Regions from separate parts of the Rummeliibacillus sp. TYF005 genome, predicted to be linked through region 3. Evidence: riboswitches for the same ligand, from Rfam matches in the RefSeq annotation. Region 3 holds a riboswitch; each other region holds the start of a gene.
What was found. Region 3 has a riboswitch for lysine ahead of CW357_RS16040 (amino acid permease). Riboswitches for the same ligand answer to the same signal wherever they lie in the genome.
Positions count from the first base shown of each region.

Region 1: it holds a riboswitch for lysine, as region 3 does, so the genes downstream of both, CW357_RS04160 (transporter substrate-binding domain-containing protein) here and CW357_RS16040 (amino acid permease) in region 3, are expected to answer to the same signal.
Region 2: it holds a riboswitch for lysine, as region 3 does, so the genes downstream of both, CW357_RS00620 (aspartate kinase) here and CW357_RS16040 (amino acid permease) in region 3, are expected to answer to the same signal.

Region 1 covers NZ_ML122543.1:91,091-102,663, forward strand. Annotated here, with positions in the region: gene CW357_RS04120 (cation:dicarboxylate symporter family transporter) at 1-1,071, opposite strand, end outside; gene CW357_RS04125 (response regulator) at 1,274-2,170, opposite strand; gene CW357_RS04130 (sensor histidine kinase) at 2,172-3,440, opposite strand; gene CW357_RS04135 (ABC transporter ATP-binding protein) at 3,857-4,645, shown strand; gene CW357_RS04140 (pirin family protein) at 4,795-5,496, shown strand; gene CW357_RS04145 (methyl-accepting chemotaxis protein) at 5,586-6,581, opposite strand; gene CW357_RS04150 (amino acid ABC transporter ATP-binding protein) at 6,778-7,512, opposite strand; gene CW357_RS04155 (amino acid ABC transporter permease) at 7,535-8,284, opposite strand; gene CW357_RS04160 (transporter substrate-binding domain-containing protein) at 8,363-9,217, opposite strand; lysine riboswitch at 9,410-9,594, opposite strand; gene CW357_RS04165 (hypothetical protein) at 9,731-11,197, opposite strand; gene guaC (GMP reductase) at 11,541-11,573, shown strand, end outside.
Region 2 covers NZ_ML122541.1:135,257-146,829, reverse strand. Annotated here, with positions in the region: gene CW357_RS00675 (metallophosphoesterase) at 1-78, opposite strand, end outside; gene CW357_RS00670 (XTP/dITP diphosphatase) at 91-684, opposite strand; gene racE (glutamate racemase) at 858-1,652, opposite strand; gene CW357_RS00660 (MarR family winged helix-turn-helix transcriptional regulator) at 1,654-2,124, opposite strand; gene CW357_RS00655 (helix-turn-helix domain-containing protein) at 2,200-2,418, opposite strand; gene CW357_RS00650 (acyl-CoA thioesterase) at 2,501-2,968, opposite strand; gene CW357_RS00645 (GNAT family N-acetyltransferase) at 3,168-3,659, shown strand; gene sdhB (succinate dehydrogenase iron-sulfur subunit) at 3,690-4,463, opposite strand; gene sdhA (succinate dehydrogenase flavoprotein subunit) at 4,466-6,217, opposite strand; gene CW357_RS00630 (succinate dehydrogenase cytochrome b558 subunit) at 6,278-6,886, opposite strand; gene CW357_RS00625 (DUF2507 domain-containing protein) at 7,161-7,580, shown strand; gene CW357_RS00620 (aspartate kinase) at 7,774-9,006, opposite strand; lysine riboswitch at 9,130-9,313, opposite strand; gene uvrC (excinuclease ABC subunit UvrC) at 9,357-11,147, opposite strand; gene trxA (thioredoxin) at 11,214-11,528, opposite strand.
Region 3 covers NZ_ML122588.1:1,345-11,079, forward strand. Annotated here, with positions in the region: gene CW357_RS16000 (ABC transporter permease) at 1-801, shown strand, start outside; gene CW357_RS16005 (hypothetical protein) at 924-1,154, opposite strand; gene CW357_RS16010 (YvrJ family protein) at 1,159-1,329, opposite strand; gene CW357_RS16015 (RNA polymerase sigma factor) at 1,322-1,873, opposite strand; gene CW357_RS16020 (LysR family transcriptional regulator) at 2,021-2,896, opposite strand; gene CW357_RS16025 (MFS transporter) at 3,017-4,183, shown strand; gene CW357_RS16030 (catalase) at 4,324-5,808, opposite strand; gene CW357_RS16035 (nitric oxide synthase oxygenase) at 6,392-7,456, shown strand; lysine riboswitch at 7,705-7,885, shown strand; gene CW357_RS16040 (amino acid permease) at 7,990-9,459, shown strand.

The DNA.
Region 1 (11,573 bases), on a different contig from region 3:
TACAACAAAGGATACACCTGGCACACCTGCAATACCTTTAGATGTTACCATCAATGTAAGAACTAATGTGATTTGTTGACCTAGTGTTAAGTCTATACCGTACATTTGAGCAATAAATAATGCCGCAATGGATTGGTATAAAGTTGAACCATCTAAGTTAAATGAATAGCCTGTTGGAATAACGAACGATACGATATCCTTCGGCACACCAGCTTTTTCCATTTTCAACATAATACGTGGCAATACAGATTCAGAACTTGAAGTTGAATATGCTAATAACAATTCATCTTTTAAGATACGAATAATGTGGAAAATATTTAAGCCACAAATTTTAGCTACAAATCCGAGAATCACTACTACAAATAAGAACATTGCTACGTATACAAGAATTGCTAACTTACCTAATGGCACTAAAGATTGTATACCGAATGTTGAAACAGTTACAGCGATTAGGGCAAATACACCAAATGGAGCAAATTTCATAATTGTATTTGTTACCCAGAACATTGCATCTGCTACACCTGAGAAGAATTTTAAAACTGGTTTTCCTTTTTCACCAATTGCTGCAACACCTAAACCAAATAATACTGAGAAGAAGATAATCGCAAGCATATTACCTTCTGACATAGCTTGTACAATATTTGTTGGAACAATATTAATAATTGTTTCAGCAAAACCGCCGCCTTCTTTTACGTCTTTACTAGTTTCGACATAAGTTGAAATGTCGCCTTTTGTTAAGTTAGACATATCAACGCCTACACCAGGATGAAGTAAATCTGCTGAGGCAATACCGATAATAATTGCAAATGTCGTAATAACTTCGAAGTAAACAATAGTTTTAATACCTAGTTTACCAAGTTTTTTAAAGTCACCTTGACCGGCTACACCAACAATTAATGTTGAAATAATAATTGGTACTACAATCATTTTGATCATATTCATAAAAATTGTACCAACAGGTTGAAGATATTTGGTTACGTTTTCATTTCCATAAAAGATAGCTCCGACAACTACACCAAGAATTAACCCTATTAAAATTTGCCAAGCTAGTCCAAACTTAAATTTTTTCATTTATTTAGTCACCCCTTCAGTAATGGTTGCTTTTAACTTGAATCGTAAATCTTGATTTCATTATACGGGCGACTTATAAAATCCGACATTATCCGACATTTTTAATGATATAAAAATTCAAAAAAAATTAATTTTAATATAACTTTTCTATTAAATAGATAGGTTTTATGCCGATTCGAGATTAGTTTTTACATATAATTACTTATTTTGGCGGATGCTTGAATTTTTCATTTGCCTCAACATATAAAACTTGCAAAAATTTCTTAACATTGATTTTAGGTTTTTTAGAATCCATCTCGTTCTCTTGAATAGTCTTCATCAACGATCGAATTTCAGCAAACTCAAAATAGCGAGGTGCATAATATTCAAATTCAGGATTTGTATAGTCTACAGCTCCGAGAGTTGCTAGGTTGTTCATCGCAATAGAAATAGTTCGACGAATCCTCTGTTCGATTGCTTTACTCTCTTTCATTATTTCTGCACCGCTAAATTTTGTCTGACTAGCTAATTTTTCATAAATATCTTTTAACGGTGGAATTTGCATGGACTTTTCCTCATTTGAAGATAACAAATCGATGATTGTTACTATATCATCGCTTCCAACTTCTCCGAGAATCCCCATATCATTTAATATGGAAGAAACAACATCCTTAATCGTACGATGGGTTTCTTCTTTTGTTTCCTCTTCAAAGTGTAATATCGACTTTCGAATTGTTAAAAGTGACTTTTTTAGTAGTAGTCGTTCTGATGTTTTTTTTAATACACTTTGTACCTCGATACGATTAATTGGTTTGTGTATAAAAAATTCAATATCCTTTTCGTAAGCTTCGCCTATCATTTCCTTATTTTCAACTTGAGAAATCATGATAAAATGTCCTCTAAAACCTTGCTTACGCAATTGGTCAATGGTTTCTATACCATCTAATTTCGGCATTAAAAGGTCAATTAGTACAAAATCGGGGTCAGTTGATAAAATAGGATCTAATGCATTAACCCCACTATCAGCTTCTCCAATTATGACACCCATATCCCCATCTAAAATAATCTGTTTGAGCATGCGACGACTTGCAACATCATCATCTACGATAAAGTACCGCAACTTACTCCACTCCTTTTTGTATATTCTTGCGAGGTATCTTAATGTGGAAAGTGGCCCCTAAGATTGGTCGTTCAATATAAATTTCACCCTGTAGCATTTGGACAATTTCCTTTACATGAGATAATCCAATTCCGGTTGCAGCTACACCTTGTTGGTTAAATTTTGTTGTAAAGCCAGGCTCAAATATAATACCTAAGTCTTCCTCAGCTATACCTTTGCCTGTATCTTGAATAGCAAAATGAATCATCTCTCCCTGTTCAATGATTCTTAATTCAATACGGCCGTCTTCATCTATAGCTTCAATCGCATTTGCAGTAATATTATTAAGAATGGCAAGCAAAGGGATTTGTTGCGTCAATGGAAAATCAATTGTGTTTTCAATTTTAAATTCTATGTTTTTATTTAACATTTCGCTATATTTAATATTAGCCGTTACGACAAATTCTACAATATTCGATAAGTAATATTCGACATCTGTTTTAGGCATTGTAATATTAGATAAACCTGAAAAGATTCTTTGCGCATCCTTTTTTACTTCATGGATTTCCTGGGAAATGTGCAAGGCCTTTACACTTTGTTCCTGTGACTGTTGTTTTTTTAATGTTCTATATAAATCATAGCTGTCTGCCATAATTTGTTCGATATGATTCATTATTTTTTGCAAATACAATGTTTCGACATATAAATCTGATCCTAGAGTGAGCTGTTGATCTAGTCTTTTATGTTGTTCAGACGTAATAATCGAGCTATATATCCCTACTACAAAAAAACTCCTTAATATGGCTACCAAGATGATTAAAAACCAATCGTAAAATCCTAAATAACTATTTGGTAGGATAAAATAACGAACAATATGTTCAGCACTATTAGAAATAATTTCTATAAAGGTTGCCAAGATGCCCAATTTAAGAGGTTGCTCAATAAAACTTCTAACATCTAAAAGTGTGAATAATACAACATACACAAAATAAAACAAAAATGCAGGATAGTGTTCAATTAGACTATCAGGAAACGTACCATTATATATTAAAACACTTGAAAATACTCGAAAAAGAACTACTGTTAAACCTGTTATAACCCCAGTACGTATAACAGATCTCGGTATACGGATTAATATTAATAATAAGAAAGTAATACTCCCCAATCCAAAGCGAAAATCTTCACCATTAAACGGTATGAGCTTAATTTCGCTACTTATTGCTGTAAAACTTGCAATGAGTAATATCCAAATAACTTCAGTTCTCAACCATTTAAATGATATTGAATTCATAAAAATCACCTTATAAAAAAGACTTATAGTCTATTTTAACATTGTCAACATCATAAAGAAAAATTTTTATTGAACGAGAAAGATAGCCCTTACAAAGATAAATACCCTTTGGATTCATATAATCCAGAGGGTATTTTTTAAAGTACTAATATTTTTTGAATAGTTTTGTTTGGAAAGTGTTCGAATCTAACTTCCTGTATGGCTACTTTATTATTAATAATTGGTTATTATTTAATGTTTCTTCACGGGCACGTTTATGTGATTCAACATTTTTTCTATTTATCACCATACAATTTTATAAATCATCCAAAATCATTATTGACAGTAATTACTAATTAGAATTATGATAATGATCAGATGAAATTGATTTTCATTCTCATTAATTTGTTTGCTTATTATAAATTGGAGGTTGAATAATGGTCCGTTTACTTACTAATAACCTAAGTGTTGGCTATGGTGAAAAGCTGATTTTACAGAATTTAAACATCGAAATTCCTGATAAGAAAATCACCACCATCATAGGTTCAAATGGCTGTGGGAAATCTACCTTACTAAAAACAATGACTCGAATTATTAGTCAACAAGCTGGCTACACTGTTTTAGACGGTGAGGATATTGCAAAACAAAAAACAAAAGATCTGGCACGCAAAATGGCGATTCTTCCGCAGACTCCTGAAAGCATCGACGGATTAACTGTCGGTGAACTTGTCTCTTATGGTCGTTTTCCTTATCAAAAGGCTCTTGGAAAACTAACGAAAAGAGATTATGAAGTAATTGACTGGGCTTTAGAAGTGACAGGTACTTCTGATTACAAATATCGTTCTGTTGACGCACTTTCAGGTGGACAGCGCCAACGCGTCTGGATCGCAATGGCCCTTGCACAAGAAACAGAAATTATTTTCTTGGATGAGCCAACTACGTATTTAGATATGGCCCATCAATTAGAAGTTCTCACGCTGCTCCAAAAGTTAAATAAAGAACAACAACGCACCATTATTATGGTACTTCATGATTTAAATCAAGCGGCTAGGTTTGCTGATTATTTGATTGCGTTAAAAGATGGGGAAATTATCAAAGCTGGAGAATGTGAAGAAGTTATCCAACCAGAAGTTTTAAAAACTGTTTTTAATATTGATGCTTTTATTGGTTTAGATCCTCGTACAAAAAAACCAATTTGTATTACATACGATCTCATTAAAGAGTAAGAAAAAGATGTCTTATGAGTTGAATTTAACCTTATAAGACATCTTTATATATATATTAAATTGAAAGGTTTGACTAATTATAAAATTGCTTATAAAATTATCTCGAATTAAAGATATTTTCAAGATAATTATTTGAAGGGAAGATTATTATGCTTAGAAAAGTTGACCATCAACAAATGGGGACTAGCCACCTAGGTTGGTTAAACAGTACATTCCATTTTTCATTTGCAGAATACTACAATCCAAAAAACATTCAATTTGGTGCATTACGAGTTATAAATGACGATTTAATCGCACCTCATACAGGATTTGACCTTCATCCTCACCGTGATATGGAGATTATTTCTTATGTTGTCAAAGGCGCACTTACACACCAAGATAGCATGGGAAACAAACATACCATCACACGAGGGCAAGTCCAATATATGAGTGCTGGGACAGGCGTTTTCCATAGCGAACATAATATGGGTGATGAAGAACTAAGAATGCTTCAAATTTGGATTTTACCAGATCGTCATGGGCATACTCCACATTATGGTGAGTTCTTATTCGAAATGGATGAACGCAAAAATAAATGGCTCCATATGGTCTCAAACAAGAATGGAACCGCACCAATTCAAATTAACCAAGATGCTAATTTATATGCAATAGAATTAGAAGCTAGTAAGGAAATTAATTTTGAAGTAGCCAAAGGACGCCAAGCTTATCTTGTAGATATAGAAGGTCAGGCTACGATAAATAATGTTCCACTTGAAGCACGTGATGGCTTAGAAATCGTAGAAGAAAACATTCATATCAAAGCCGAAAATACAGCACACATTTTAGTGATTGAAATGGCAAAAGTAGATTAATAATACTTTGGTTTAAAAAATCGAAAGAACTCACCAAAAGGCGAACAACTGGTGGAAGTTGTTCGCCTTTTAATTAAAAAATATAATAACTATATCGACTCAATAACAATAACAGACCAGCCTTTCCCCTTATAGGCATTGTACCCTTCAGTTAAACAATATGCACAAATTTGATTGTTTTCAATCACATATCCACGGTTATCAGCTCCACTAGTAACCTTTTGAACCGCCTTCATATCACTCAAATTTTTACTCAAAACATTCTCTCTATCTTTTGATGCAATTACAATACCCTCTTTGTTAATAACATATAATTGAGAGGATTCATCAATTTTAACATTGTCAATAATGTCATATATAAAATCCCAGTTAAAGCGAGTAGAAAATACACCCCTAACTTGACCATGTTCATCTCTTATTGGACATGAATACCCCATCGTATATCCCTGAACAACTTCAGAATAATACATATCCGTTACATATACATCATTATTGCTAATAGTTTCTCTAAACCATTCCCGATTAGCCATACTCTTGCCAACTTCACTTTGATTTTTCGCAGTGACTATAATATTACCGTCTAGGTCAACTACTAGCAGTTCAAAATACACTTCGTAAATTTCATATATATTTTTTAATAAGGCCTGTGCTTCTTCTCTAGTTTCAAGTGTTGGATTAGCTATGACATTTTTAACAGCATCAAAAGTAGCCCACGCTTGTACATCACAATTTCGTTCAAACAAATTACGATCAATTTTATCAATCGTATCATATGCAATGTCAACTGTTCGAACAGCAATTATTTCATTTGCCTTTTGTTGAATAGATTTAATAATTTCTTCACTTTCTTTACTTGCATCCATACTGGCAGCAGCAAACTTATTAATCTCTTTTGCAACTACTGAAAATCCACGTCCTGCTTCTCCAGCCCGAGCCGCTTCAATACCAGAGTTCAATGCTAGTATTTTGGATTGCATGGAAATCTTCTGTAACTTTTGCATAACATTTTGCATTTCTCGATTTTCAAATTTCAATTCATTCATCAAAGTGGAAACATTAAGGTTTTCGTTTTCAGTGTTGATCATATCTTCAACCCCCTATGTATAAAGTTCTCTACTAAATAGTATAACACCTATTTGTCTAATTTTTCTGATTTTTATGTAAGGTTTATTAACATGTTTTCTACAAATAGGCCAATATTTGATATCATATATCTATTTTAATTCCAAAGGATCATACAGAAAAAGCTGTCACCCAAAACGTGAGATGACAGCTCTATTTTTATTTTAAAGCGCGGTTTAAAAATGCCTTCGTCCGTTCGTGTTTCGGATTATTAAACACTTCATCAGGGGTATCGTCTTCAACAATTACACCTTTATCCATAAATACAATCCTATCCGAAACTTCTCTTGCAAACTCCATTTCATGCGTAACAATAATCATGGTTAATCCGGACTTTGCTAATTCCTTCATAACCTTTAAAACTTCTCCAACCATTTCAGGGTCAAGCGCTGATGTTGGTTCATCAAATAATAATGCATCAGGCTGCATGGATAAAGCTCTCGCAATCGCAACCCTTTGCTTTTGTCCACCTGACAATTGGCTAGGTCTCGCATTTAAATAACGATCCATACCAACTACCTTTAAATATCTCATAGCTACTTCCTTAGCTTCATCTTTTGAACGTTTTAAAACTTTTGTTTGCCCAAGAACACAGTTACTTAATACGTCGCAATTATTAAAGAGATTAAATTGTTGGAATACCATTCCTAAATGTGTTCTAAACGTATTGAGATTTTGCTTATTTGTAAGAATATTTTTACCCTTATAAAAAATTTCTCCACCACTTGGTGTTTCAAGCAAGTTTATACAACGTAAAAGTGTTGATTTTCCTGACCCAGATGATCCAATCACACATACTACTTCACCTTTTTTTACAGAAAAGTTAACGTCTTTTAATACTTCATGTGTACCAAAGGATTTACTAAGATGTTGAATATCAATAATTGTTTCCATAGTTTTTCTCTCCTTTGTACCTCTATTTTGCCTGTTCCGGTCTACGGATAAATGTAGCGTCATCTAGTATTTGATAATTTGCATTACCTGAAAGTTTGCGTTCAAAGAATCGCAAAATTTGCGTAACAATAATCGTCATAACTAAGTAAATCAGACATGCAACAAAGAATGATTCGAAATATCGGAAGTTATTTCCTGCAATTGATTTTGTTTGGAAGAACAATTCAGTGACGCCAATTACATTTAATACAGATGTATCTTTGATATTCATCACATATTGGTTTCCTGTTGCAGGTAAGATATTGCGCATTACTTGTGGTAACACAACATGAATCATTGTTTGCCAGTGATTCATCCCTATAGCTCGAGCCGCTTCAAACTGTCCTTGTTCAATACTCATAATCCCACCACGAACAATTTCAGCCATGTAAGCGCCTGTATTAATCGATACGATAAAAATTGCTGCAAAGGTACGATTCATATCAATGCCAAACAACAAATCTGATCCGTAATAAACGACCATTGCTTGCACAATCATAGGTGTGCCACGGAAGAACTCAACATAAATTGTTAAAATAGCATTGATAATTTTCAAGAGCCACTTTTTAGCTCCACCATTGCCCTTTGGAATTGTATTAATGACGCCAATAATCAAGCCGATTAATGCGCCAATAATAGTCCCGATTGTTGAAATAACCAGTGTCATCCAAGCGCCTCTTAAGAACATCGGCCAGTTATTTGTAATGATATTGATAAACCATTCTAAGCTCATTATTACTCCTCCTTAAAAGCATAACAAGAACTACCAATTGCAATAATCACAATCGGTAGCTCTTTAAGTTCAACATAACTATTTAGCTGCTGGTTGATTTTTGATCGCTTCATCCATGATTTGTTCACGGTCTGCTTCTGAAATTCCTTTAAGGATTTCATTGATCTTATCTGTTAAATCACTATCTTTTTGTAAACCAACCGCGATTGCTGTATCTTCTTGTGATGTTTTAAATCCTTCGCCTTCAGTAAACTCTACCATTGCAAATTTATCGTTAGCTGCTGTTGCTGAAACAGCTTCAGGTTTTTCTGAAACGTAACCGTCAATTTTACCTGATTCAAGTGCAACGCGCATTGCTGGGAAATTATCCATTGCAGTTTGTTTTTTAACGCCTTTAATTTGATCGATAACTGTATAGTGGAAAGTGTTCAACTGAGCCGTCACCTTCGCACCTTTGAAATCAGTAATTGATGTTGCACCATCATATTTGCTACCTTTTTTTACAACCATTACTAAATTAGATTTATAGTAGATATCTGAGAAATCTATTGTTTGTTTACGTTCTTTCGTTGGTGACATACCAGCGATAATGGCATCAATTTTCCCAGAAGTTAGTGCTGGTACAAGACCATCCCATTCTGTTTTCACAACAACTAATTTCTTGCCTAAACCATCTGCGATTTTTTGCGCAATTTGTACATCATAGCCGTTTGCGAATTCTGCATTTCCTTTAATAGCAACACCACCATTTGAATCGTCTGATTGTGTCCAGTTAAAAGGTGGATATCCTGCTTCCATACCTACTGTAAATGTATCTTGTTCCTCACCATTTCCTGATGATTCCGACTTTTTAGAATCGCCTGTGCCACATCCTGCTAATACAAGGATGGCCATTAATAAAACACCAGTTAATAATGTCCATGTCTTTTTCATATTTCCCTCTCCTTTAAAAACAGTTCCCTTATGTGTAGAAAAAGAGCTAAATGTCTAATCTTTGCATCTACCCGTTCAGCCAATTCTATTATTCATTGGCCATACAGGTACTTCGATACAAAAATAAAAGGAACCTGAGTTGAACTCAGGTTCCAGAATATATCTAGTCCCAAATCCTCCACTTTTATCCCAAAATGAGATAGCTCAACTCAATAAACCAGGGTAGCTTATTGAGACAGTCTTACAATTATTCATTGCAAGCCCAGCATGTAATATCGAGATCTATTACAAACTTCGGCAACATTTCCTTCTTCCCGGTTTCACCGCTCTCTCTAACTCCGCCAAGAACTAATAAATATCGCGCCTCTACCTCACCAATAAGTGAGGTCGTATTTACTTGTTGTGAACAGTCTACAATACTAGTGTTTTTCTGTCAATTCTTATTTTCTAATTATTTTTTAAGATTTATAGTTTTCGGAAATCCATTGTTCATTCAAATAAATTTATTTACTATTATCCTTCTCTTAGAACATCTGAGAATTCGTAATAAACCTCACCTGTAGTTGCATCGATTCTTTCTATTCTTCTGTTTTGAGGGAAATCCATTACATAATCTAATCCATATAAAGTTACATCTTCATCTTCGTCTTCATAATTTATCGTACGTGCTAGTTTCATTTGTAAATGCTCTTTAAAAATTGTTTTAGCTACTTCTATAGACACAACAGGCTCCATATTCATCGCTAATAATTGTGATTCGTCAGGTAAAATAATCGAGCAATCACGAATTACACCTGTATAAACACCGACATTTACATGGATGGAATATTCATCCATACGAATTCCTTCATAATGGCGAATAAACGTGAATGTTGTGAATGGTTCAAAGTTAAACTCATCATCTTCATCTAAACCTTCATCTTCATCTGCTTCCATCTTTTCGAGTTCCTCAAAAAATTGACGTTCTTCTTCTGTTAAATCTTCTTCATTTAAAAATTCAATATCTTCATCTTCTTGAAGTTGATCTTCAAGTATATATTTATCATGAATATTGCCAATAATAGCTTCTAAAAATATTTTTGCCCTTTCTTCTAACAACTCTTCTGGCAATTCTTCTGACTCTTCCCATTCAACACTAGATTCATAATCTAATTGTAAATCATCAGTTCTTTCAATTTTAACTATTGGGTCTGCAGTCTGGACATTTTCTACATCCAATGAGTCATACCAGAATGTCCCGTTTTCTGTTTCTACTTTATACATATCATCCGTTACACCCAATAAGCTTTCCACTGATTGAGTTACTGTCACCGGCTTAAATTCATGTGTATCAGCAGCTTTTTCTTCTAAAAACTCTTCTGTTGTCGCTATTTGTCCATCTACATGGACTGCTAAATATTCACGATTTGGATAGTATACTAACTTCATCTCACCACTATCTTCAAATATGCCTAGTTGCACCAAAGGATATCGACAAATAATTTCTTTAGCATCTTCTGCTGAAATCTGGATATCTGGGTATGTTAATTGATAGTAAGATTGGAATAACACTGCCGAAATAATAAATCCTTGCTTATTAATTTCAATTGTTACCCCGGAATTAGGTATAAATAAATTTAAAGCCATATCCTTTTCTTCAAAAATGACCATGTAAGATTCACCATTCCATTGTGTCATTTCTTTAAAATGCAAACTTTCCCGGCAGAAGTCTTTTGCAAAGTCTTCAGCACAACCGATTAATTCATCGGGTGTTAATTCTTCATATTCGTCCAAAGAAACGTCATTATGTTCCATAATCTCTTCCATATCAATCATGAAAGATGTAAGCTTTTGTTCATCATTAAGCTCTATATGGCCATATATAAGACCTCTATGCGCATCTATAATTTCTCCAATAGTTTGGTCATCCTCATCATATTCAATTGAAATAACTGGTCTTCCAATAATATAATCCCTTAAAATAAATTCTAAATTTTTCATCAGTTGCTTCCTCTCGTTATTCTTTATAAGCCATTTATTTTTATGTAAGTAATCCCTTTTATCCTATATATTATCAATTCAGTTCCTATTGCCCTTAAAACCTGATTTTATCATAAATAATTGAGTTCGTCTTAAGTTGTTACGTTAAACAGATCTACCAACGTGAACCTATTCTACTTTCTTAAATCTTATCTAATTTCCTCTCAAACCTCATTTAAAAAACTACTATTTTAGTAATTTTGCAAAAAAATTTTGACATTAGGCTAAAATTAATGTAAATTACCAAAGGGCGAACGTTTTTTAAATAAACAAAAATAATATTCGTTTTTAGGAGTGTTTTTTAATGGATAATGTATTTGACTATGAAGATATTCAA
Region 2 (11,573 bases), on a different contig from region 3:
TACATCGGGGTTTTGCGCGATTACATTGGTAATTACTGCTGCATCACTATGTGTATCACTCATGACTAATAGTTTCATCGCTACCCTCTCCTATTTAAACCAAGATGGTAATTCTTCTGCTAATTTACGAATTGCATTTCCACGGTGTGAAATAGACCCTTTTTCTTCAGCAGTCATTTGAGCCATTGTTCGTTCCATTGAAGGTACATAGAAAATTGGATCATAACCAAAGCCATTATTGCCACGTTTTTCAGTTAAGATAATACCTTCGGACGTACCAAATACAGTTTTTGTTTTATGTTCTGGGCCGGTAATAGCTAAGCAACAGCAAAATCGTGCTGTACGCTTTTCTTCAGGTACTCCCTCTAAATTTTCTAATACTTTCTTAATATTCGCTTCATCATCATGATCTCCTGCATATCTTGCAGAATATACGCCTGGTTCTCCATTTAAGGCATCTATTTGAAGTCCACTATCATCTGCAATTACAAATGTATTGAGATGTTTTGCAACGGTATCTGCCTTTAAAATTGCGTTTTCTTCAAATGTTGTTCCTGTTTCTTCAATTTCCATATCTGGTGCTACATCAAATAATGTCAAGACTTCATAGCCAAGCGGTGCAAAAATAGCTTCAAAATCTTTAGCCTTTCCTTTATTCTTTGTAGCAATAACAACTTGTTTCATAAAAATTCCTCCTAATATTCCAATTTATTTTATCATTTCGCTTTCTTTAACTCCAGTAGCTTAAAACATAACATTTTATAACTAAGAATCAATGACGAGCCGAGCAAAACTACTCGTCCTATGTATAATAACTCAAAAAGAAAGCCCGAAAAGAAAACTTTTCGAGCTTCATACTATAGTTTTATTCGTTTGACATGGACTTCTTTTAAGGGTAACCAATTACTTGCAATTGTTTTGAAGATAGGAACTGAGCCTGTTGTATAAAAAAGATACTCTGGAGATTTTTTGTCTGTTCTAGCAATATGCTGGAACTGTAAAATTTCCTTTACATGTTTTGCTGTTTCCTCTGCAGATGAAACAACATGAACTTGGTCGCCTACTACTTCTTCAATTAGACTTTGAATAATTGGATAATGTGTACATCCTAAAATCATCGTATCAAACTTTTCATTTTTTAATGGCGCTAGTGTTTCCGCTACCAAGCTTTTGGCAAATTCGCCTTGGTATTCTCCACTTTCAACAAGTGGTACTAATCTTGGACACGCTAAAGATGTTACGTTACTAGAGGAATATAATGAATAAAGTGCATTTTCATATGCACCGCTTTTAACTGTTCCTTGAGTTGCAATAACTGCAATATCATGTGATTTTGTTGCTTTGACAGCTGCTTGAGCACCTGCATTAATCACACCGATTACAGGGAATTTACAACGTTTTTGTAGTCCTTCTAATGCGACTGCTGTAATTGTGTTACAAGCAATCACAAGCATTTTAATATTCATTTTTTCAAGCTGATCGACTATTTGCCAAGTAAATTGAATCACCTGTTCCTTGGAACGGGGACCATATGGGCAACGAGCAGTGTCGCCTAAATAGGTTATCGATTCATTTGGTAAATAGCGAAGCATTTCCTTTACAACGGTTAGCCCACCAACTCCTGAATCAATTACTCCAATGGGAGCATTCACATTAACCGCCTCTATCCTGGTTCATTTCTTTGTATAGTTTGCTTAATAATATTGAAAGAGATTGAACTTCTTCGCATTTAAAATCTTTGACGATATCTGCCAAATAATTTTGACGTTGTTCAATTACTTCTTCAATAATACGTTCTCCTTCTTTAAGCAAATGGATACGAACGACACGACGATCCTGATTATCCCGAATTCGTTGTACTAGTTCGTTTCTTTCCATACGATCAACTAAATCGGTTGTCGTACTGAACGCTAAATACATTTTATTCGAAAGATCTCCAATTGTCATGTCTCCTAGCTCATGAAGCCATTGTAGAGCGATGAACTGTGGTGGTGTTATTGTGTAATCACTTAAAATTTCTCTACCTTTTTGTTTTATAAGAGCTGCAATATGACGTAACTCTTTTTCTAACAATGCAATTTGTTCAATATCATGTGTGTTATTCTGTTGCTCTTGGTTTGACATGTAGCTACTCCACTCCTCAAAAGGATTACTTATTCCTATTGTGAAGTGTTTTTTTCAAAATGGCAAGTGTACTTTTTACTCTAAAGTAAACTCCCCTAAACGGATTAACTCAAGCATTGCTTGTGCGCGACTAGATACGCCCAGTTTCTGAATAGTATTAGAAATATGGTTTCGAACTGTTTTTTCACTTATACCTAGCTCTTTAGCAATTTCTTTTGTCGTATAATCCTTCATTAATAAAAGAAATATTTCGTGTTCTCTTTTCGTCAAAATTGAATGATGAAAACGACTCATTTACGTGCGCCCCTCCAATCCCCTCACACTGTAAAGTATGATAGGAATTGAATAGCGGTGACGGCATTTGCCCGAAGTTTTTTTATAGAATAATATTACTTTTCTTTTGGTTGTTTAGTTTGGATAATTGTCGTTCTTCCCAAGGTACTGATTTTCCAGTTTCTTGGTTCATCTGAACGACTGTCCCTCTACCTGTAAAACATATATGGTCAAAATCATCTACACCTAGATAATGTAGATCTAATGAAGATGTACCTATCTTGGCAATCTTAACATATACCTTTAATTGTTCATCAAAATATACCTGTTTTACATAATCACATTGTATGTCTGCAATCACAATTATGTTATTTATTTCCCTATCTAGCCATTCTTCCATAATTCCTAAATTATTTAGAAACTCAATTCTTGCTTGTTCAAAATATACAATAGGTACTGTATTATTCATATGCCCATACAAATCAGTTTCAGAAAACCTAACTTTAATAGGCGTGAAAAAAGTAAAATCCTTTTGCCACTCTTCTAAATCTTCAATATAACTTTTTATCATTTCAAAAATCCCCCTTGTTGTAAAATGAATGATTATTCATTTTATTATATCAGAACATTTAAATAATTCCACATAACTACTACTTCTGTTTTTCACAACTTATTACAGGATTATTTATTGTACATCTTTTAATGAAGGAATATAGAAACATCCATTGAATAGATATAATTACAAATTTATACATGCTAGGGGGATTTGTTTGGAAATAGAAATAACACTTTTAAGTGAAAACAAGGAGTTTGTTAAAGCTGTTTCGCAGATGGTCTATAAAGAATTTGTATTACCTTCGAGTAGCAAAATGTCTTTTGATGATGTTGTAGACTTTTTTTCAGATACTTATTCATCGAAATTCCCAATAACATTCATAGCTATATTAGATCATCAATGTGTTGGCACAGTATCAATATTTGAAAATGATTTCAAGAAATGCACACATTTTAAGCCTTGGTTAGCTTCCCTTTACGTGGACCCGAACTACAGAGAAAGAAAAATCGGAATAAGCCTTATTGATGCCTTATTAAAACACTTAGTCTCATTAGGTTTTAGAGAGGTGTATCTTAAAACTGAAAATGCTGCTGAATATTATCTAAATCGTGGTTGGGAATTTGTTGAGTCAGTATTAGATGATCGAAATGTGAATTTAGATATTTTTAAACACAATTTAATAAATAAAAAACTCCGTACCAAGTAAGTACGGAGTTTCTCGTTATCTATCTTTTTACTAGTCAACCATATGGTCAGAACCAAAGAAGTTCTTGAACATTTGAACAGTTGTAGCACGGTTTAATGCTGCGATAGAAGTTGTCAAAGGAATACCTTTTGGACAAGCTAATACACAGTTTTGTGCGTTACCACAGCCTTCAAGACCACCTGGTGTCATAATAGCGTTTAAACGTACATCTTTAGTCATTGCGCCTGTTGGATGTGCGTTGAATAAACGTACTTGTGAAAGTGGAGCTGGTCCCATAAAGTCTGAATGACTGTTAACATTTGGACATGATTCTAAACATACACCACAAGTCATACATTTAGATAATTCATATGCCCATTCACGTTTACGTTCTGGCATACGAGGACCTTCACCTAAATCGTAAGAACCATCGATTGGAACCCAAGCTTTAACTTGTTTCAAAGAGTCAAACATGCGGCTACGATCGATTTGTAAGTCACGAATTACAGGGAAAGTACTCATAGGTTGTAATTTCAATGGTTGTTCCAATTTATCAACCAATGCTGAACATGATTGACGTGGGCGACCATTAATTACCATTGAACATGCCCCACATACTTCTTCTAAACAGTTCATGTCCCATGCAACAGGAGTAGTTTGTTTTCCTTCAACTGTTACAGGGTTTTCACGAATTCCCATAAGAACAGAGATTACGTTCATATTTGGACGATACGGAACTCTGAATTTTTCCCAATAGGGGTTAGAGTTAGCATCATCTTGACGTTGAACTTCAACCTCAACATATTTTTGCGCTTCGTTTCCCATAATTAGTGAGCTCCTTTCGTATAGTCACGTTTACGAGGTTTGATAAGAGATATATCAACGTCTTCGTAGCTAATTTTTGGATCAAATGAAGGTGTAAACTCAGCAATTGTTGTTTTAAGGAATTTTTCATCGTTACGTTCTGGGAATTCAGGTTTATAGTGAGCTCCACGAGATTCATCACGAAGTAAAGCACCTTTAGTAATAACATTTGCTAAAGCAATCATATTTCTTAATTGGCGAGTGAATTGAACACCTTGGTTTGACCATTTAGATGTATCATTAATATTAATGTTGTTCCAACGTTCTTTTAATTCTTGTAATTTTACAAGAGTTTCTTTTAAACCATCGTTGTAACGAACAACAGTAACGTTTTTAGTCATTACTTCACCAAGTTCTTTGTGAAGTAAGTATGCATTTTCAGTACCATCTAAACGTAATACTTCATCCCATTTAGCTTGTTCTTCTTTAACAGCTTTATCGTACATAGATGATGGAAGATCATCAACGTGTTTATCAAGTCCATGAATGTAGTTAACAGCATTCGGACCTGCAACGCTACCACCGTAAATAGCTGAAAGTAATGAGTTAGCACCAAGACGGTTACCACCGTGTTGAGAGTAATCACATTCACCTGCAGCGAATAAGCCAGGAATTGAAGTATGTTGATCAAAGTCAACCCATAGACCACCCATAGAGTAGTGAACTGCTGGGAAGATTTTCATTGGAACTTTGTGTGGATCATCACCAACGAATTTTTGGTAGATTTCAATGATACCACCAAGTTTAACGTCAAGTTCATGTGGATCTTTATGAGAAAGATCTAGATAAACAACGTTTTCGCCGTTAATACCAAGTTTTTGGTTGATACATACGTCGAAGATTTCACGTGTTGCGATATCACGTGGAACTAAGTTACCGTATGCAGGATATTTTTCTTCTAAGAAGTACCAAGGTTTACCGTCTTTATAAGTCCAAATACGGCCACCTTCACCACGAGCTGATTCTGACATTAAACGTAATTTGTCATCACCAGGGATTGCAGTTGGGTGAATTTGAATCATTTCACCATTTGCATATTTTGCACCTTGTTGATAAACGATAGATGCTGCAGAACCAGTATTAATCATTGAGTTAGTTGATTTACCGAAGATGATACCAGGACCACCACTAGCCATGATTACAGCGTCAGCACGGAATGCTTTAATTTCAGAAGATGTAAGGTTTTGAGCTTTAATACCTTTACATACGCCTTCATCATCAAGAATTACACCTAGGAATTCCCAGCCTTCATATTTCTTAACTAATCCTTCAACTTCCCATTTACGAACTTGTTCATCAAGTGCATAAAGAAGTTGTTGACCAGTAGTCGCACCAGCAAATGCTGTACGGTGATGTTGTGTACCACCGAAACGACGGAAATCTAATAAACCTTCTGGGGTACGGTTGAACATAACGCCCATACGGTCAAACATATGAATAATAGATGGTGCTGCATCACACATTGCTTTAACTGGTGGTTGGTTTGCTAAGAAGTCCCCACCATATACAGTATCATCAAAGTGGATCCAAGGAGAGTCCCCTTCACCTTTTGTATTTACGGCACCATTAATTCCGCCTTGCGCACATACAGAGTGTGAGCGTTTTACCGGAACTAATGAGAATAATTCAACTTCTGTGCCCATTTCGGCAGCTTTCATAGTAGCCATTAAGCCAGCTAGTCCACCACCAACGACTATCAATTTACTTTTAGCCATGTTTTTTTCTCACTCCTCGTTCAAATAGTAATCAAGCGCTTACAAGTCTTCACTAGACTATTACAAAAATGCAAGTAGAGCGCCAACGCCGATTACAGATAACACTACAAAGAAAATCATTGTGATGAAAGTTGCAACTCTTTGAGATTTTGGAGATTGTGTAATACCCCAACTTACTAAGAATGACCAAATACCATTAGCTAAATGGAAAGTAGCTGAGATAATACCTAATGCATAGAATACAACCATGATTGGGTTAGATAAAATATCAACCATCATGTTAAAGTCAGCTTCTGTACCAAGTGCTTTTTGGATTCTTGTTTGGAAAATATGCCAAGCAATGAAAATTACTAAGAATACACCAGTAATACGTTGTAATAGGAACATCCAGTTACGGAAAGTACCAAAACGTTTGTTATTTGGTGATGCTGTAAATGCAATAAACACACCATAGAATGCATGGAACATTAAAGGAATGTAAATTACGAACCACTCAAGGAACCATAAAAATGGTAGATTCCCCATAAATTCACTTGCTTTGTTAAATGATGCTTCTCCGTTTGTTGCTGAGAAATTGATTAACAAGTGTTGCGTCAAAAATAGCCCTACTGGAATAATTCCAAGAAGAGAATGCAGACGACGCCAATAAAACTCTCGATCTTTCGACAAGACTGTTACCCCCCTTAGTACTTGGAAACAAGATGTCAATTTTTTGCCACGTTTTTGTAACCGGACATCTATTGACTGCTTGTTTCATAATGGTACAATATTATGACAAGTTTATTGTACTCTCATACCACAATAGCGTCAAGGAATCATGAACTTTTTATATAAGTAGTTCTTGTCTAGATTATTCTTAAATAAGTAGAGATTTCCTACTTGGCATTTGATATTTCTTTTTTAGAAATAATATAGGCAAAAAAATATGAAAGAAGGACCTTCAATGTCTACTCAACAAAAGCATGAAATAACACAATTTGGATATGAATTAATCCGTGATCACGTACTATCTTCTATTTTGGGCAAAAATGAAGAAGATATTCTATATTGGAGCGGAAAAGAATTAGCCCGGAAATTTCCACTCTATGAATTAGAAGAAGCAATCCCTTTCTTCCATGAAGCTGGTTGGGGAGATTTGACTATCGATAAGGTTTCCGCAAGTGAAGCATTTTGTACTTTAACTGGTGATCCAGAGATTCTTAAATTTGACCAACGTTGTTTTCGTCTAGAAGCGGGTTTTTTAGCTCAAAACCAACAAAAATGTAGTGGCTTTTTAACGGAATGCTATGAAGAGAAAAAAGTTAAGCAAGGTCAAGTCAAATTCCATATTAAATGGGACTTAAAAGATAAAATAGAAGAATAATAGATTAATACCACTTAGAAGATTAGCATGTCTTTAAAATCTTATATTACATAATAATCTAAGTATACGTCGGGTATTCAAAAAAATATTACTCTCTCATTGAATATTAGTGAGAGAGTCTTTTTATGCAAAAGGACTCCACTAAAACTATTTTTGTGAAGTCCTTTTAACTTATCTATACATTTCTTTTTTATTATTGTGCAACCTTTTCTTTTAATGAAAGACCAAATTCCTCATGTAGTGCATTCGCAGCTTTTAACATATCTTCTTGTGGTACTACAACTGATACTTTTATTTCAGAAGTACTTACCATTTTTACTGGTATACCTTCACGATATAAACGGTCGAACATGGAAGCTGCTACACCTGGATTTGATACCATACCTGATCCTACAATTGAAACTTTTGCTAGTTCGCCTTCGTAATTTATATGATCATATCCAAGGATATCTTTATGTTCAGATAGAACTTGTAATGTATCTTGTAAATTTTCTTTTTTTACTGAAAATGATACAGATGGTTGTGTTCCTTGAATAATCGTTTGAACAATAATATCAACATTGACATGATTTTTTGCTAATGTTGTAAAAATATTAGCTAACGAACCATTATAGGCCTCTTTATAATATACTGTTAAACGAATAATATCCGGTTCAAACGCAACACCACGTACTACTAAATCTTTTTCCACTTCGATTTCCTCCTTCAAGATTGTACCTTCAACATCCTCGTAACTCGAACGAACAGACATAGGAATGTTGTGATTTTTTGCTACTTCGACAGATCGTGGATGTAAGACACCTGCTCCTAGGTTCGCTAGTTCAAGCATTTCGTCATAAGACAATTCCTTTAACTTTCTAGCACCTTTTACAAATCGTGGATCACTCGTATAAACACCATCAACATCTGTATAAATATCACAACGTTCGGCATTTAACGCTGAAGCAATAGCAACTGCAGTCGTATCTGAACCACCACGTCCAAGCGTAGTAATATTTCCTTCGTCATCTATCCCCTGGAAGCCAGCAACGACAGCCACTTCCCCTGCTTTTAACGCATCATTGACTGCTTTTGGCTTTATGTTCTCGATTCTCGCGTTACTTGGTACATGTTCTGTAACAATACCTGCTTGCCAGCCAGTAAATGATTTTGCCTCGATTCCTAACTTATGTAATGCAATTGATAACAATGAAATCGTCACTTGTTCTCCAGTGGTCAACAATACATCCATTTCCCTCTTTGAAGGTGATTCGGAAATTTCGTGGGCCATATCCACAAGTTGATCCGTTGTTTTACCCATTGCTGATACGACAACGACAATGTCATATCCATTTTGTTTCTCACGCTGAATGCGCTTAGCAACATGCATAATTCTTTCTGTTGTTGCAACGGAAGTTCCGCCAAATTTCACTACTAAAGTACTCATCAAAACGCTCCCCCTACATCAGAATGTGTGGGCGACTTTCACAATGACTTCTAATGAAAAAAGAGCAGCTCTTCACATAAAGTGAATAGGCTGCTCTTAGCATGCACGTTCAAAAGAACATTCATGTGAGATAGCCCTCCAGAATCTATTTTCGACTCTGACAATTCTACATTTCTTCAATGTAGAACCAGCAGCAAGTTGGAATTAGCAAACTTGCAACTTCGGCGGCTTCCCCTTTCACCGACTTTCAAAGAATCTAATCATCCTCCGGTCGGGTACTATTGAAATCCGCGCCTCTATCATCACTAAATCAGTGATTTTTAATTGGTGACACTAAGATACCATATCATTTACTTCCCTTGCAATCGTTTTTCCGAAAAAAAGTCAATTATTGTCTGAGCTAGTTTTTTAGGTACACCAGCTTTTTGCAATTCATCAAAAGTTGCTTTTTTAATCTTATTAATCGATCCAAAATGTTTTAGTAATTGTTGTTTCCTTTTTGGGCCTACTCCTGGAATCTCATCTAAAATAGATGTAATAGCATTTTTTTCATGTAATTGTCTATGGAATGTAATTGCAAATCTATGCACTTCATCTTGGACACGCTGTAATAGATAAAACGCTTCACTAGTTCGTTTTAATGGAATAATCTCAGGCGGATTTCCATAAAGCAATTGAGACGTTTGATGCTTATCATCTTTTGCCAATCCAGCTATTGGTATATCTAGCCCTAGCTCATCTTCCAAAATTTCTCTGGCCACTTCCATCTGACCTTTCCCTCCATCAGTCACCAGTAAGTCTGGAAGTGGTAAACCTTCTTTTAAAACTCTCGAATAACGCCGACGAATAACTTCTCTCATTGCACCATAATCATCATGTGCATTTGCATTTTGGATTTTAAATTTACGGTATTCTTTTTTACTAGGTTTACCATCTATAAAGACAACCATGGCTGAAACAGTATCAGCCCCGAAAATATGCGAGTTATCAAACGCTTCAATTCGTAGTGGAGTAGCAATATTCATCGCATCACCTAGTTGTTCACAAGCACCCACTGTTCTTTGTTCTTGTCTCTCGATTAGTTGGAATTTTTCTGAAATTGCTATTTGAGCATTTTTTGATGCTAGATCAAGCAATTCCTTCTTATTTCCTCTTTGTGGTTGTAACACGTTGATATCTAAGACTTGTTGCAACATATCTCCTTCAATTTCTTTGGGAATAAGAATTTCTTTCGGTTTAATATGTTCCGCCTTTTCATAAAATTGGCCTACAAAAGTTAGAAACTCATCTTCCGGTTCACCATATGAAGGAAATAAAGATACATCTCGTTCAATAAGTTTTCCTTGTCTTACAAAAAATACTTGGACACACATCCATCCCTTATCTACCGCATAGCCAAATACATCTCTATTGGTAAAATCAGTTGTCGTAATTTTTTGTCTTTCCATTACAGACTCGATATGAGCTATTTGATCTCGATATTCTTTTGCACGCTCAAAATCTAGCTGTTCAGAAGCAGCTAACATTTTTTTCTGTAATTCTTCTTTAACCTTTGCGTGGCCACCATTTAAGAAATTCACAATCTCCTGAACCATATCATCGTATACCTTTTTTTCTATATCTTTTATACAAGGGGCTAGGCATTGACCGATATGGTAATACAAGCAAACACGATTAGGAAGGGTTTGGCATTTTCGTAAAGGATATAAGCGATCAAGCAATTTTTTAGTTTCATTTGCTGCATAGACATTTGGATATGGTCCAAAGTATTTGCCTTTGTCTTTTTTAACTTTCCGAACTGTCAATAATCGTGGGTGTTTTTCGTTTGTGATTTTGATATAAGGATATGTTTTATCATCCTTTAACATGATGTTGTATTTTGGATCATGTAATTTTATCAAATTTAGTTCGAGCAAAAAGGCTTCTTTATTTGAGGAAGTTACAATGTATTCGAAATCTTCAATTTCACTAACAAGTCGTTGTGTTTTACCATTATGCGTTCCAGTAAAGTATGAACGTACTCTATTTTTAAGTACTTTTGCCTTTCCCACGTAAATGATAGTACCTTGTCGATCTTTCATTAAATAGCATCCTGGTTGGTCAGGTAAGATAGATAGCTTTTGTTTGATTAAATCATTCATCAAATCACCTCTAAAAAAAACCGGGTACCTAGTAGGAACCCGGTTTCGTTTATAACCCAAAAAAACTTACGCGTGTTTTTGGATGAATTCAGCTAATGCTTCTTTTGGTTGGAAACCAACAGTTTTATCAACTTGTTCGCCATCTTTGAACAATAATAGTGTTGGGATTGACATAATACCAAATTGGCTAGCAGTTTCTTGGTTTTGGTCAACATCTACTTTTACAATGTTCACTTTACCAGCTAATTCCTGATCAAGTTCTTCTAGTACTGGAGCGATCATTTTACATGGTCCACACCAAGTTGCCCAGAAGTCTACTAATACTAATCCATTTGCAATATCATTTGAAAATGTTGCGTCTGTTGAATGTACAATTGCCATTTTTATATTTCCTCCTTAATACTATATGTATCGGTAGTGTAGCAT
Region 3 (9,735 bases):
AAAATAGGTTACCACCAATCGTTACTAGGAAAAACAATATCAATTTCCTTCAAACCGGAAAATAGTAAAAAACATACGAAGACAAGAAAATATAAGGTTGTTGGGATAGGGGAGAAACCTTCTAAAGAGTGGGATATGGATTCAAGTATTCAATTAAGCGATACGATGAAATCCGAAATTCTAAAGGATTACAATATAATTGCTGAACAAAAGATGAAAGAACAGGATTTTTACTATGTAAGTTATTATGCTTATGCAACAGATATAGAGGCTGTTAAAGGTATACTAAAAGCTTTAAAAGCAATGGATTTATCTGTCTATTCAGTTACTGAACAATTAGAACAATTAAATGTATTTTTCTTAGCATTAAAAGTAGGACTTATTTTTGTAGGAACAATAGCAGTATTAATAGCCTCCATCGGTATTTTCAATACGATGACAATGGCAGTTACAGAACGTACACGTGAAATAGGAGTGATGAAGGCAATAGGTGCAGGGCCAAAGTTAATTCAGCGATTGTTTGTGATGGAAAGTGCTTATATAGGTATTTTAGGCACAGCAATCGCAATCATTATTTCATATATTATTAGTTTTTTAGCAAACTTTGCATTACCTAAAATTCTAGAAGCGGTTATGCCTGATAGTGGTATTGGAGATGCTGCAATTCGATTTTCGACGATACCATGGGAGCTTGTGGTCATTGCTTCGTTGATTAGTGTGGGAGTTGCAATTATGAGTGGTTGGCGTCCGGCTCGAAAAGCAACCAAGATTGATGTCATTCAAGCATTACATCAAGATTAATATAAATAATTTTTTAAATCCCTGGGGTTCAACATAAGCCTCAGGGATTTAATGTTTTCATTAAAAGTGAGACTACTTCCATACTAGGGTACTGGGACAAATTTGGTTATTTTGAGGAGTTGTTATCCCAACCTAATATTTTTATCACAAATGATCAAATTCTCCTTTTCTAATAATTCCAAAAAAGTTGGAGGGGTTTTAAAGTGTTTAGTTTGTATAGTTTCGATAATCATTAATATTAGTTCTTGTTCTAAATCCTTTCGATTTTGTATATCTGTCTGACATAATTCTTTTTTTATTTTGGGAGTAAGAATCTCAATCACTTCAGATGCATTGAGTTGTAAAATATTCATCGAATCAGTCCTTTTTATTTAACCTTAAAATTTTTTCTATTTTAGTAGAGATATTTTGAATAGTTGTATTTAAAGATTCAAGTCTCTTTTCAAATCGAAGTAACAAGTATATAGATATTACAATAGGAAATCCTGAATTGTTAACCATATTTATTAGATTAGATATGTCAGACATTTATATACCTCCTTATTTTCATCAAAGCACGTTTTTTTTGTTTATAAACAGCCTGTGGTGAAATATTGAGGAGTTGTGCAATCTCTTTGTAGCTAATATCCTTTATAAAAAGAAAATAAAGAATAATCCTTTGCTTCTTTGTTAGTTGATGTATAGCTTGATAAACTTCCTCTTGTTCAATATAATCCTCTAGTTTTTCTGAAGATAGGAGGATATTTGAGTCTGATAAGATCCTTCGATGATTTGATACCTCTTTCACATCCATTAAGTTATAACGCTCAGTTGAATCTAATATTAATGGTTGCATTACTTGTCTCTTTCTAACCTTTTTATCAAAATGTTGGGCGGCAAAATGAATAGATTTTGAGAAATAGGAAATAACTAATATTCTAATATAGTACTGTTTAAATTGTTCTTCTATAATGTTAAGAATTTCTTCATTTTGTGTCTCGATATAAGTGCTAAATAATTCGTAATGATTCCCTTCCTTTAGGAAAGATTTTAAAATAGGATTCTTAATTTGCGCTTTATATTTTAAGTCCATCATTTTCCCCCTTCCTCATCTAATACGCGAATGTATGTTCTTATATTATAAAGGAAGAATGCGAACATTAAAATCAACCCTTTGAAAAATATTGTAAAAAATTATTTAAAATGTTTTAGTTGTAGACTAAGTATGTCCTACATGAAGTTACCTAGCGTATGCTTTTACAAATTTAATGAATTGTTTTACTACTGGTGAAATATACCCTGTGCTGCGCCAAATCATCATCGTTGTGCGAGTGCAAATCGGATGGCTAATCTTAATAGAAGTAACTTTTTCTATGTTAAAGGTTGTAGTACTAGGTACCAATGCAACGCCAAAATTAGCAGCAACAAGATCTACAATCGTTTTTTCATCGATTCCCTCAAAAACTACTTTTGGCTGAAAGTTTGCTTGTTGAAAAATTAGTTCAATGACATCCCTTAAGGCTGTTTCTTCTTTGAAAAAGATAAATGAATCATCAGCTACCTCATCTAAAGTAACATTTTCTCTACCGTTCAACCTGTGATTTTTAGGGACTATTAGCAAAAGTTCTTCTTGTATAATAGGGAGCATTTCTAAACTTTCTTTTTTAGTAGTTGGGGAGCAGAAACCAATATTAATAACTGATGTTTCTACCTGTTCAAGAATTTTACTCGTAATATCTTGATAGAGTTTGAATTGAATATGTGGGTATTGTAATTGAAATGATCGAATAAGTTCTGGGATATAACTTGATCCTAGTGTTTGAATAAACGCTAATTCAATGGTTCCGTGAAAGGGGTCTACTAAGTCATTAATCATCTTTTTGGCTGTCTCAATTTCATAGAGTGCATTACTTGCATGTTCCGAGAATAGCTTTCCATAACGGTTTAACTTAACTCCACGACTTTCTCTTTCAAAAAGAGGAGCGCCAATTTCTTTTTCTAATCGAGCAATAGATCTGCTAAGCGCAGATTGAGATAAGTTTAACTGTTCAGATGCTTTTGTGATGTTTTGTGTTTTGGCTAACGTTAAAAAGTATTGTAATTGATACCATTCCATAGCAAGTCCTCCGTTTGTTTGGTATTACAATTATGCATGGCTACTATGATAAATACAATTATTTATGCATACCTAAATCAGCGTATAATTGGAATATTGCTATTCTTGAGGAGGACTTTTATGGAAAAAGAAAAATTATGGACTAAAGACTTTATAAACATAACAATTATAAGTTTTTTTATTTTTTTAGTGTTTTATGTGCTAATTGCTTCTTTGCCGTTATATTTGGTAGAGAATTTGAATGCAGGTGCTGATAAGGCGGGACTTTTAACTACATTATTCTTAGCGGCTGCAATTGTTATTCGACCACTGGCAGGGAAATGGGTCGAAAAAGGTTCTCAGAAGAAAATTTTAATTTATTCTACAATAGCATTTTGTATCGCTTCGAGTTTATATTTGTTTACAAAATCATTAGGTGCAATTTTAGTTTTGAGAATTTTTCATGGTTTAACATTTGGTATTATTACAACTGTAAAAGGGACAATTAGTGCAGAGTTAATCCCTGCATCTAGACGTGGAGAAGGTGTTAGTTATTTCTCACTTGCTATGGGGGTAGCGATGGTATTTGGCCCAGTAATCGGGTTGAATTTAGCAAATCATAATATGTACACTCTATCTATTATATTGTGTATTATTTTTGCAGCTATTAATATCTTGTTAGCGTTAGTGATAAACGTTCCAAAACTTGAGCCAGTCACTAAAATAGAAAAGAGAGGCTTTTCATGGAATGATATTATGGATGGAAAAACGATTCCATATGCCATCCCAACATTTTTATTAGCTACTTCTTATTCTTGTGTATCGGCATTTTTAGCCATCTATGCGAAAGAACTGAACCTAGTGGCTGCAGCTAGTACATTTTTTATTGTTTATGCAATTTTTATGATAATCTTCCGCCCATTTACAGGTAAATACTCTGATATGTATGGACCGAAAATTATTGTTATTCCTTGTATTTTGATCTTTGCTATTGGGATGTTCATCTTACAATTGCCTCTTACTGGTTTTCTAATGATTATTGCGGGTATTCTAATTGGGATTGGTTATGGTTCAGTTACACCTGTGTTCCAATCTCAGATTATCAGTTCAGTCGAGCGACATCGGGTTGGAATCGCAAACTCTGTATTTTTCAATGCGATGGATTTAGGAATGGCAGTTGGTTCTTTTATTCTTGGAATTGTTGCTTCAAATGCAGGGTATAGCAGAATGTATTTAGTAGCTATGGGAATTATTATCGTAACATTCTTCATTTATATAGGAATTACGAAAGAAAAAAGAAGACAATAGAGTTAACTAATATCTTTTGCATAGTAGTTTCAAGTTTGAATTAAAAGAATTGAAAAGTGTTACATGAAAAGACTGTAAGCAAATTGTATTTTGCTTACAGTCTTTTTTGGAATATGAATGTCAATTTAAATTAGTAAATCTTAGTGGTATTGAACTTCTTTAAGTACGTCAATAGAGTTAATGTCAATACCCATTGCTTTAGCAACGCCTTCACCGTATTTTGGATCTGCTTTATAGCAGTGGATGATGTGACGTTCTTTGATAAAGTTTTCAACGCCTTCCATATTACGAGCAGTATTTTCAAATAGACGTTGTTGTTCATCTGGACTCATGATGTTGAACAATTTTCCTGGTTGTTCAAAGTAGTTATCATCGTCTTCACGGAAATCATAGATATCCGCAGGACCTGCCTCTTCAGATGGATTTTTGTATGCAGGCTGTTCTTGCCATTCACCATAGCTATTTGGCTCATAGTGTAGTGTACTTCCTAGGTTGCCATCTGTACGCATGAAACCATCACGATGGAAATTATGCACGGGGCATTTTGGTGCGTTAACCGGAATTAAAGTGTGATTGACACCTAAACGATAGCGTTGTGCATCAGCATATGCGAATAGACGGGCTTGAAGCATTCTATCTGGTGAAAAGCTAATACCAGGAACTACGTTAGAAGGAGCAAATGCAGCTTGTTCAACTTCAGCAAAGTAGTTTGCAGGGTTACGGTTTAACTCGAATTCACCAACTGGAATTAATGGATAATCTTTTTTATACCAAACTTTTGTTAAATCAAATGGATTATCAGGATGGTTCTTCGCTTGTTCATCTGTCATTACTTGGATGTACATTGTCCATTTAGGGAACTCACCACGCTCGATAGCTTCATATAGATCGCGTTGTGAAGATTCACGGTCTTTCGCGATTACTTCTGCAGCCTCTTCATCGGTTAAGTTTTTGATACCTTGTTGTGTTTTAAAATGGAATTTAACATAAACACGTTCGTTGTCTGCGTTAATCATTGAGTAAGTATGTGATCCAAAGCCGTGCATATGACGATAATCAGTTGGAATACCACGGTCACCCATTACGTAAGTAATTTGGTGTAACGCTTCAGGAAGGTTAGTCCAGAAATCCCAGTTGTTATTAGCAGAGCGCATATTGGTACGTGGATCACGTTTAACAGCATGGTTTAGGTCTGGGAAGTGCATTGCATCACGGAAGAAGAATACAGGAGTATTGTTACCAACTAAGTCCCAGTTACCTTCCTCTGTATAGAATTTTAATGCAAAACCGCGAATATCACGTTCAGCATCTGCAGCACCACGTTCACCGGCGACAGTAGAGAATCGTGCGAACATTGCTGTTTTCTTACCTATTTCAGAGAAAATTTTTGCTTTTGTATATTTAGTAATATCGTGAGTGACTGTGAATGTACCGAAAGCACCTGAACCTTTAGCGTGCATACGGCGTTCTGGAATAACTTCACGATTGAAGTTTGCTAGTTTTTCAATCAACCAAACATCTTGTAAAAGTACAGGACCACGTTTTCCTGCAGTCATAGAGTTTGTGTTACTTACAACAGGAGCCCCAGCGGCAGTAGTTAACTTTTTATTGTTATCCTTTGTCATGAATGAATTCCTCCTTAAAGAAATTGAATTACCTCTTCGAAAACAACTATAACAGATTAACAATTGAAAGTAAATTATAATTATTCTATTTTAGTAATTTTTATTTTAAAATATGATGTATAAATTAAAATAGATTTTACAATGATGCTATAACGATTACTTTTTAACGAATGTATTACAGATAGTTTAAAAATGGTGTTTAAAATAGAAAAAAACGAATAGGAAGATTTGATTACTTTTATCAAATCTTCTCGTTGATAGATAAAATATAATTATAATTGCATATTGTAATAATTATTATTATCATTAAAATTTATGAAATGTTCATAATTGAAAATAATATTCTCGTAAAATACTATGATTTATATCTACTTATTATACGGAGAGAATAGGTATGGAAATGTTGAATTCAGTGATTTAGAAGAAAAGAAATGATTCTTAATTATTTGCCTATACTAAGCAAACAACCTGTAAGAAGGGTAAATGTAGTCTTCTTAAATCGGTATGTAATCTACATATTTTTTCTTCATAATAATTCATTTATGATAGAGCTAATTGAAGTATTTTAATGGGGGGTTCACTAATGCCGATGTTAAATGAGGCAATTGACTTTATCAAGATGTATTATTTAGAAAACAAATTGCCCACGGACCAACTGGAACGACGTCTAAAATACATCAAGCAAGATATTAAGAAGTTTGGCGTTTACACTCATACGACAGATGAACTTGCTTATGGTGCAAAAATAGCTTGGCGAAATAGTAATAAATGCATTGGGCGATTGTTTTGGCAAACACTTCAAGTGAAAGATCAACGTGGGATAAATGATGAAAAAATAATTTTTGAAAAACTTTTAGAGCATATAGAATTTGCAACAAATAACGGAAAAATAAGACCGACTATATCTATCTTTGAATCACAGAAAGTAAGAATATGGAATCATCAATTGATTCGCTATGCTGGTTATGAACAAGATGATGGTTCAGTAATTGGAGATTCTAGTTCGATAGACTTTACAAAAGAATGTATAAAATTAGGATGGCAAGGAAAAGGCGGACAATTTGATGTATTACCAATAGTGATACAAGTTGAAAATCGTAAACCGCAGTTGTTTGAAATTCCGCAAAGATATGTTAAAGAGGTGCAATTGCGACATCCAAATTTCGAATGGTTCGTTGATTTACATTTAAAATGGTATGCTGTACCGATCATTTCAAGTATGAAGTTTGAAATCGGAGGCATTACATATACAGCAGCTCCGTTTAACGGATGGTATATGGGTACGGAAATTGGTGCTCGTAATTTAGCTGATAAAGATCGTTATAATATGTTGCCAATAATTGCTGAAAAAATGGATTTAGATACATCTTCCAATGCTAGTTTATGGCGTGATCGTGCATTAGTAGAACTTAATGTAGCGGTACTTTATTCTTTCAAAGAAGATGGTGTGAGCATTGTTGATCACCATACGGCTGCACAACAATTTAAACGTTTTGAAGTTAATGAAACGTCTGAAAATCGAGATGTGACTGGTAATTGGACATGGTTGATCCCTCCTTTATCTCCTGCAACGACACATATTTTCCACAAGCCATATGATAATACGAAGAAACTACCAGGGTACGCTTATCAAAAGAATCCCTACTAATTAGTAAAAGTTATTGAAAATCGAGCGAAGTTTTGTCGCTCGATTTTTTATCTTTCTTCCATTTATATAACAATGTTTTACACATACTTTGTAAAAATAAAACTCTTTAGTATCTTTAAGAGATAGTAGATTAAATGATTATTGTCTTAGTTGTATTATAATTCCAGTATATTTACGTCTTGTTATTGAATTTACCCTGTATTATAATAGACACGTATTAAAATTATATATTGCATGCCTCATCCAATAGATGAGGTAGAGGTCGCGATATTCATGAGTATGATCGACGAGATGAAAAAGCATTACAGACTCGATTAAAAAAGGGAATATTGCCGAAGTGTTGGTAAGCTTTTTATTGCTAATGCTGGGGCTGCTATCGAAAGGTGCAGAACTGTCACGTCTAAAAAGGCGTGTTGAGCTATCTTTATCAAGGTTGATGGGGAGTTTATATACCATCTCAATTTCCTTGGATGGTATTTTTTATTTGCTTCAAACCGACCTTTCTTGCAATGAAAATCGGAAAGAGGAGAAATATGAGTATAAAAGAGACAAGCTCTAGTGAACAACAGAGCTTAAATAGAGGTCTAAAAAGTCGTCATGTTACTATGATTTCACTCGGAGGAACAATTGGGACAGGATTGTTATTGGCGAGCGGAAATTCTGTTGCTGCTGCTGGACCGGGTGGTGCGCTTTTGGCTTATGGTTTAATCGGTATAATGGTATTTTTCTTAATGACTAGTCTTGGAGAAATGGCAGCGTATATGCCTGTATCAGGGTCATTTAGTACGTATGCTTCAAAATTTATTGATCCATCGTTAGGGTTTGCTCTAGGATGGAACTACTGGTATAACTGGGCCATCACTATTGCAGCAGAAGTTTCAGCTGTTTCAATTGTTATGAAATATTGGTTCCCTGAAACACCTTCATTTATATGGAGTGCAGCCTTTTTAATAATTATTTTTGTCTTAAATTATTTATCTGTTAATAGTTTTGGTGAAAGTGAATATTGGTTTGCGATTATTAAAGTTGCAACGGTTATTATTTTCTTAATCGTAAGCTTTTTAATGATTTTCGGTATTTTAGGTGGAAATGCACCGGTTGGTTTTACGAATTTCTTTAAAGGGGATGCACCATTCCACGGAGGTTTCTTTGCGACATTTGGTATTTTCTTAGCTGCAGGGTTCTCATTCCAAGGAACTGAGTTGCTTGGTATTACTGCTGGGGAAACAAAAAATCCAGACAAAACGATTCCAAAGGCAGTAAAACAAATTTTTTGGCGTATTTTGTTATTCTATATTCTAGCAATATTAGCTATTGGGTTATTGATTCCATATACAGATGCTCGCCTTGCTAATAGCGATGATGTCACTGTTAGCCCATTTACTTTAGTATTTGAAAATGCTGGTATTGCTTTTGCAGCTTCAATTATGAATGCAGTAATTTTAACTGCTATTTTATCAGCCGGTAACTCAGGATTATATGCATCATCCCGTACATTGTGGGAATTAGCGATGGAAGGTAAAGCACCAAGAATTTTCAAAAAGTTAAACAAACGTGGTGTACCAGTTGCAGCACTTATTGCTACATTATTAGTTGCTTGTTTATCTTTCTTAGCATCTTTATTTGGGACAGGTACTGTGTATATTTGGTTATTAAATGCATCGGGGATGTGTGGGTTTATCGCATGGTTAGGTATTGCAGCGAGCCATTACCGCTTCCGCAAAGCGTTTGTTGCACAAGGACATGATCTATCTGAACTACCATACCGTTCGAGATTTTTCCCGTTTGGTCCAATCTTTGCATTTGTAGTATGTATGATTGTTGTATTAGGGCAAAATTATACAGCATTTACAGGTGGTCATATTGATTGGTATGGAATATTAGTATCTTATATTGGCTTGCCAATTTTCTTTATCCTTTGGTTTGGATACAAATGGAAACATAAAACTAAAATTGTTCGTTTAGAGGAAGCAGATTTTTCAACTGATCGACCTATTCAATAAAAATATTGCTAATCTATTTCTGGAGAAAGTCCTAAATAGATTAGCTTTTTTAATTTATTATTTTTGATTTGTAATGGCGTTTCAAAAGTGTATTATACCCAAACGGACGAATAATAGAGAGTATATTTTTTAGAACGTTCGTGTAAATAGATTGAAATTTATTATATTTGAAAGAATGTTATTAAAAAATGCACATTTTAAATTATCTGAATTATTTTACATTTTAACATTCCGTTGAATTTTACTTATAGCATGCTATAATTGTGACATTCTCAA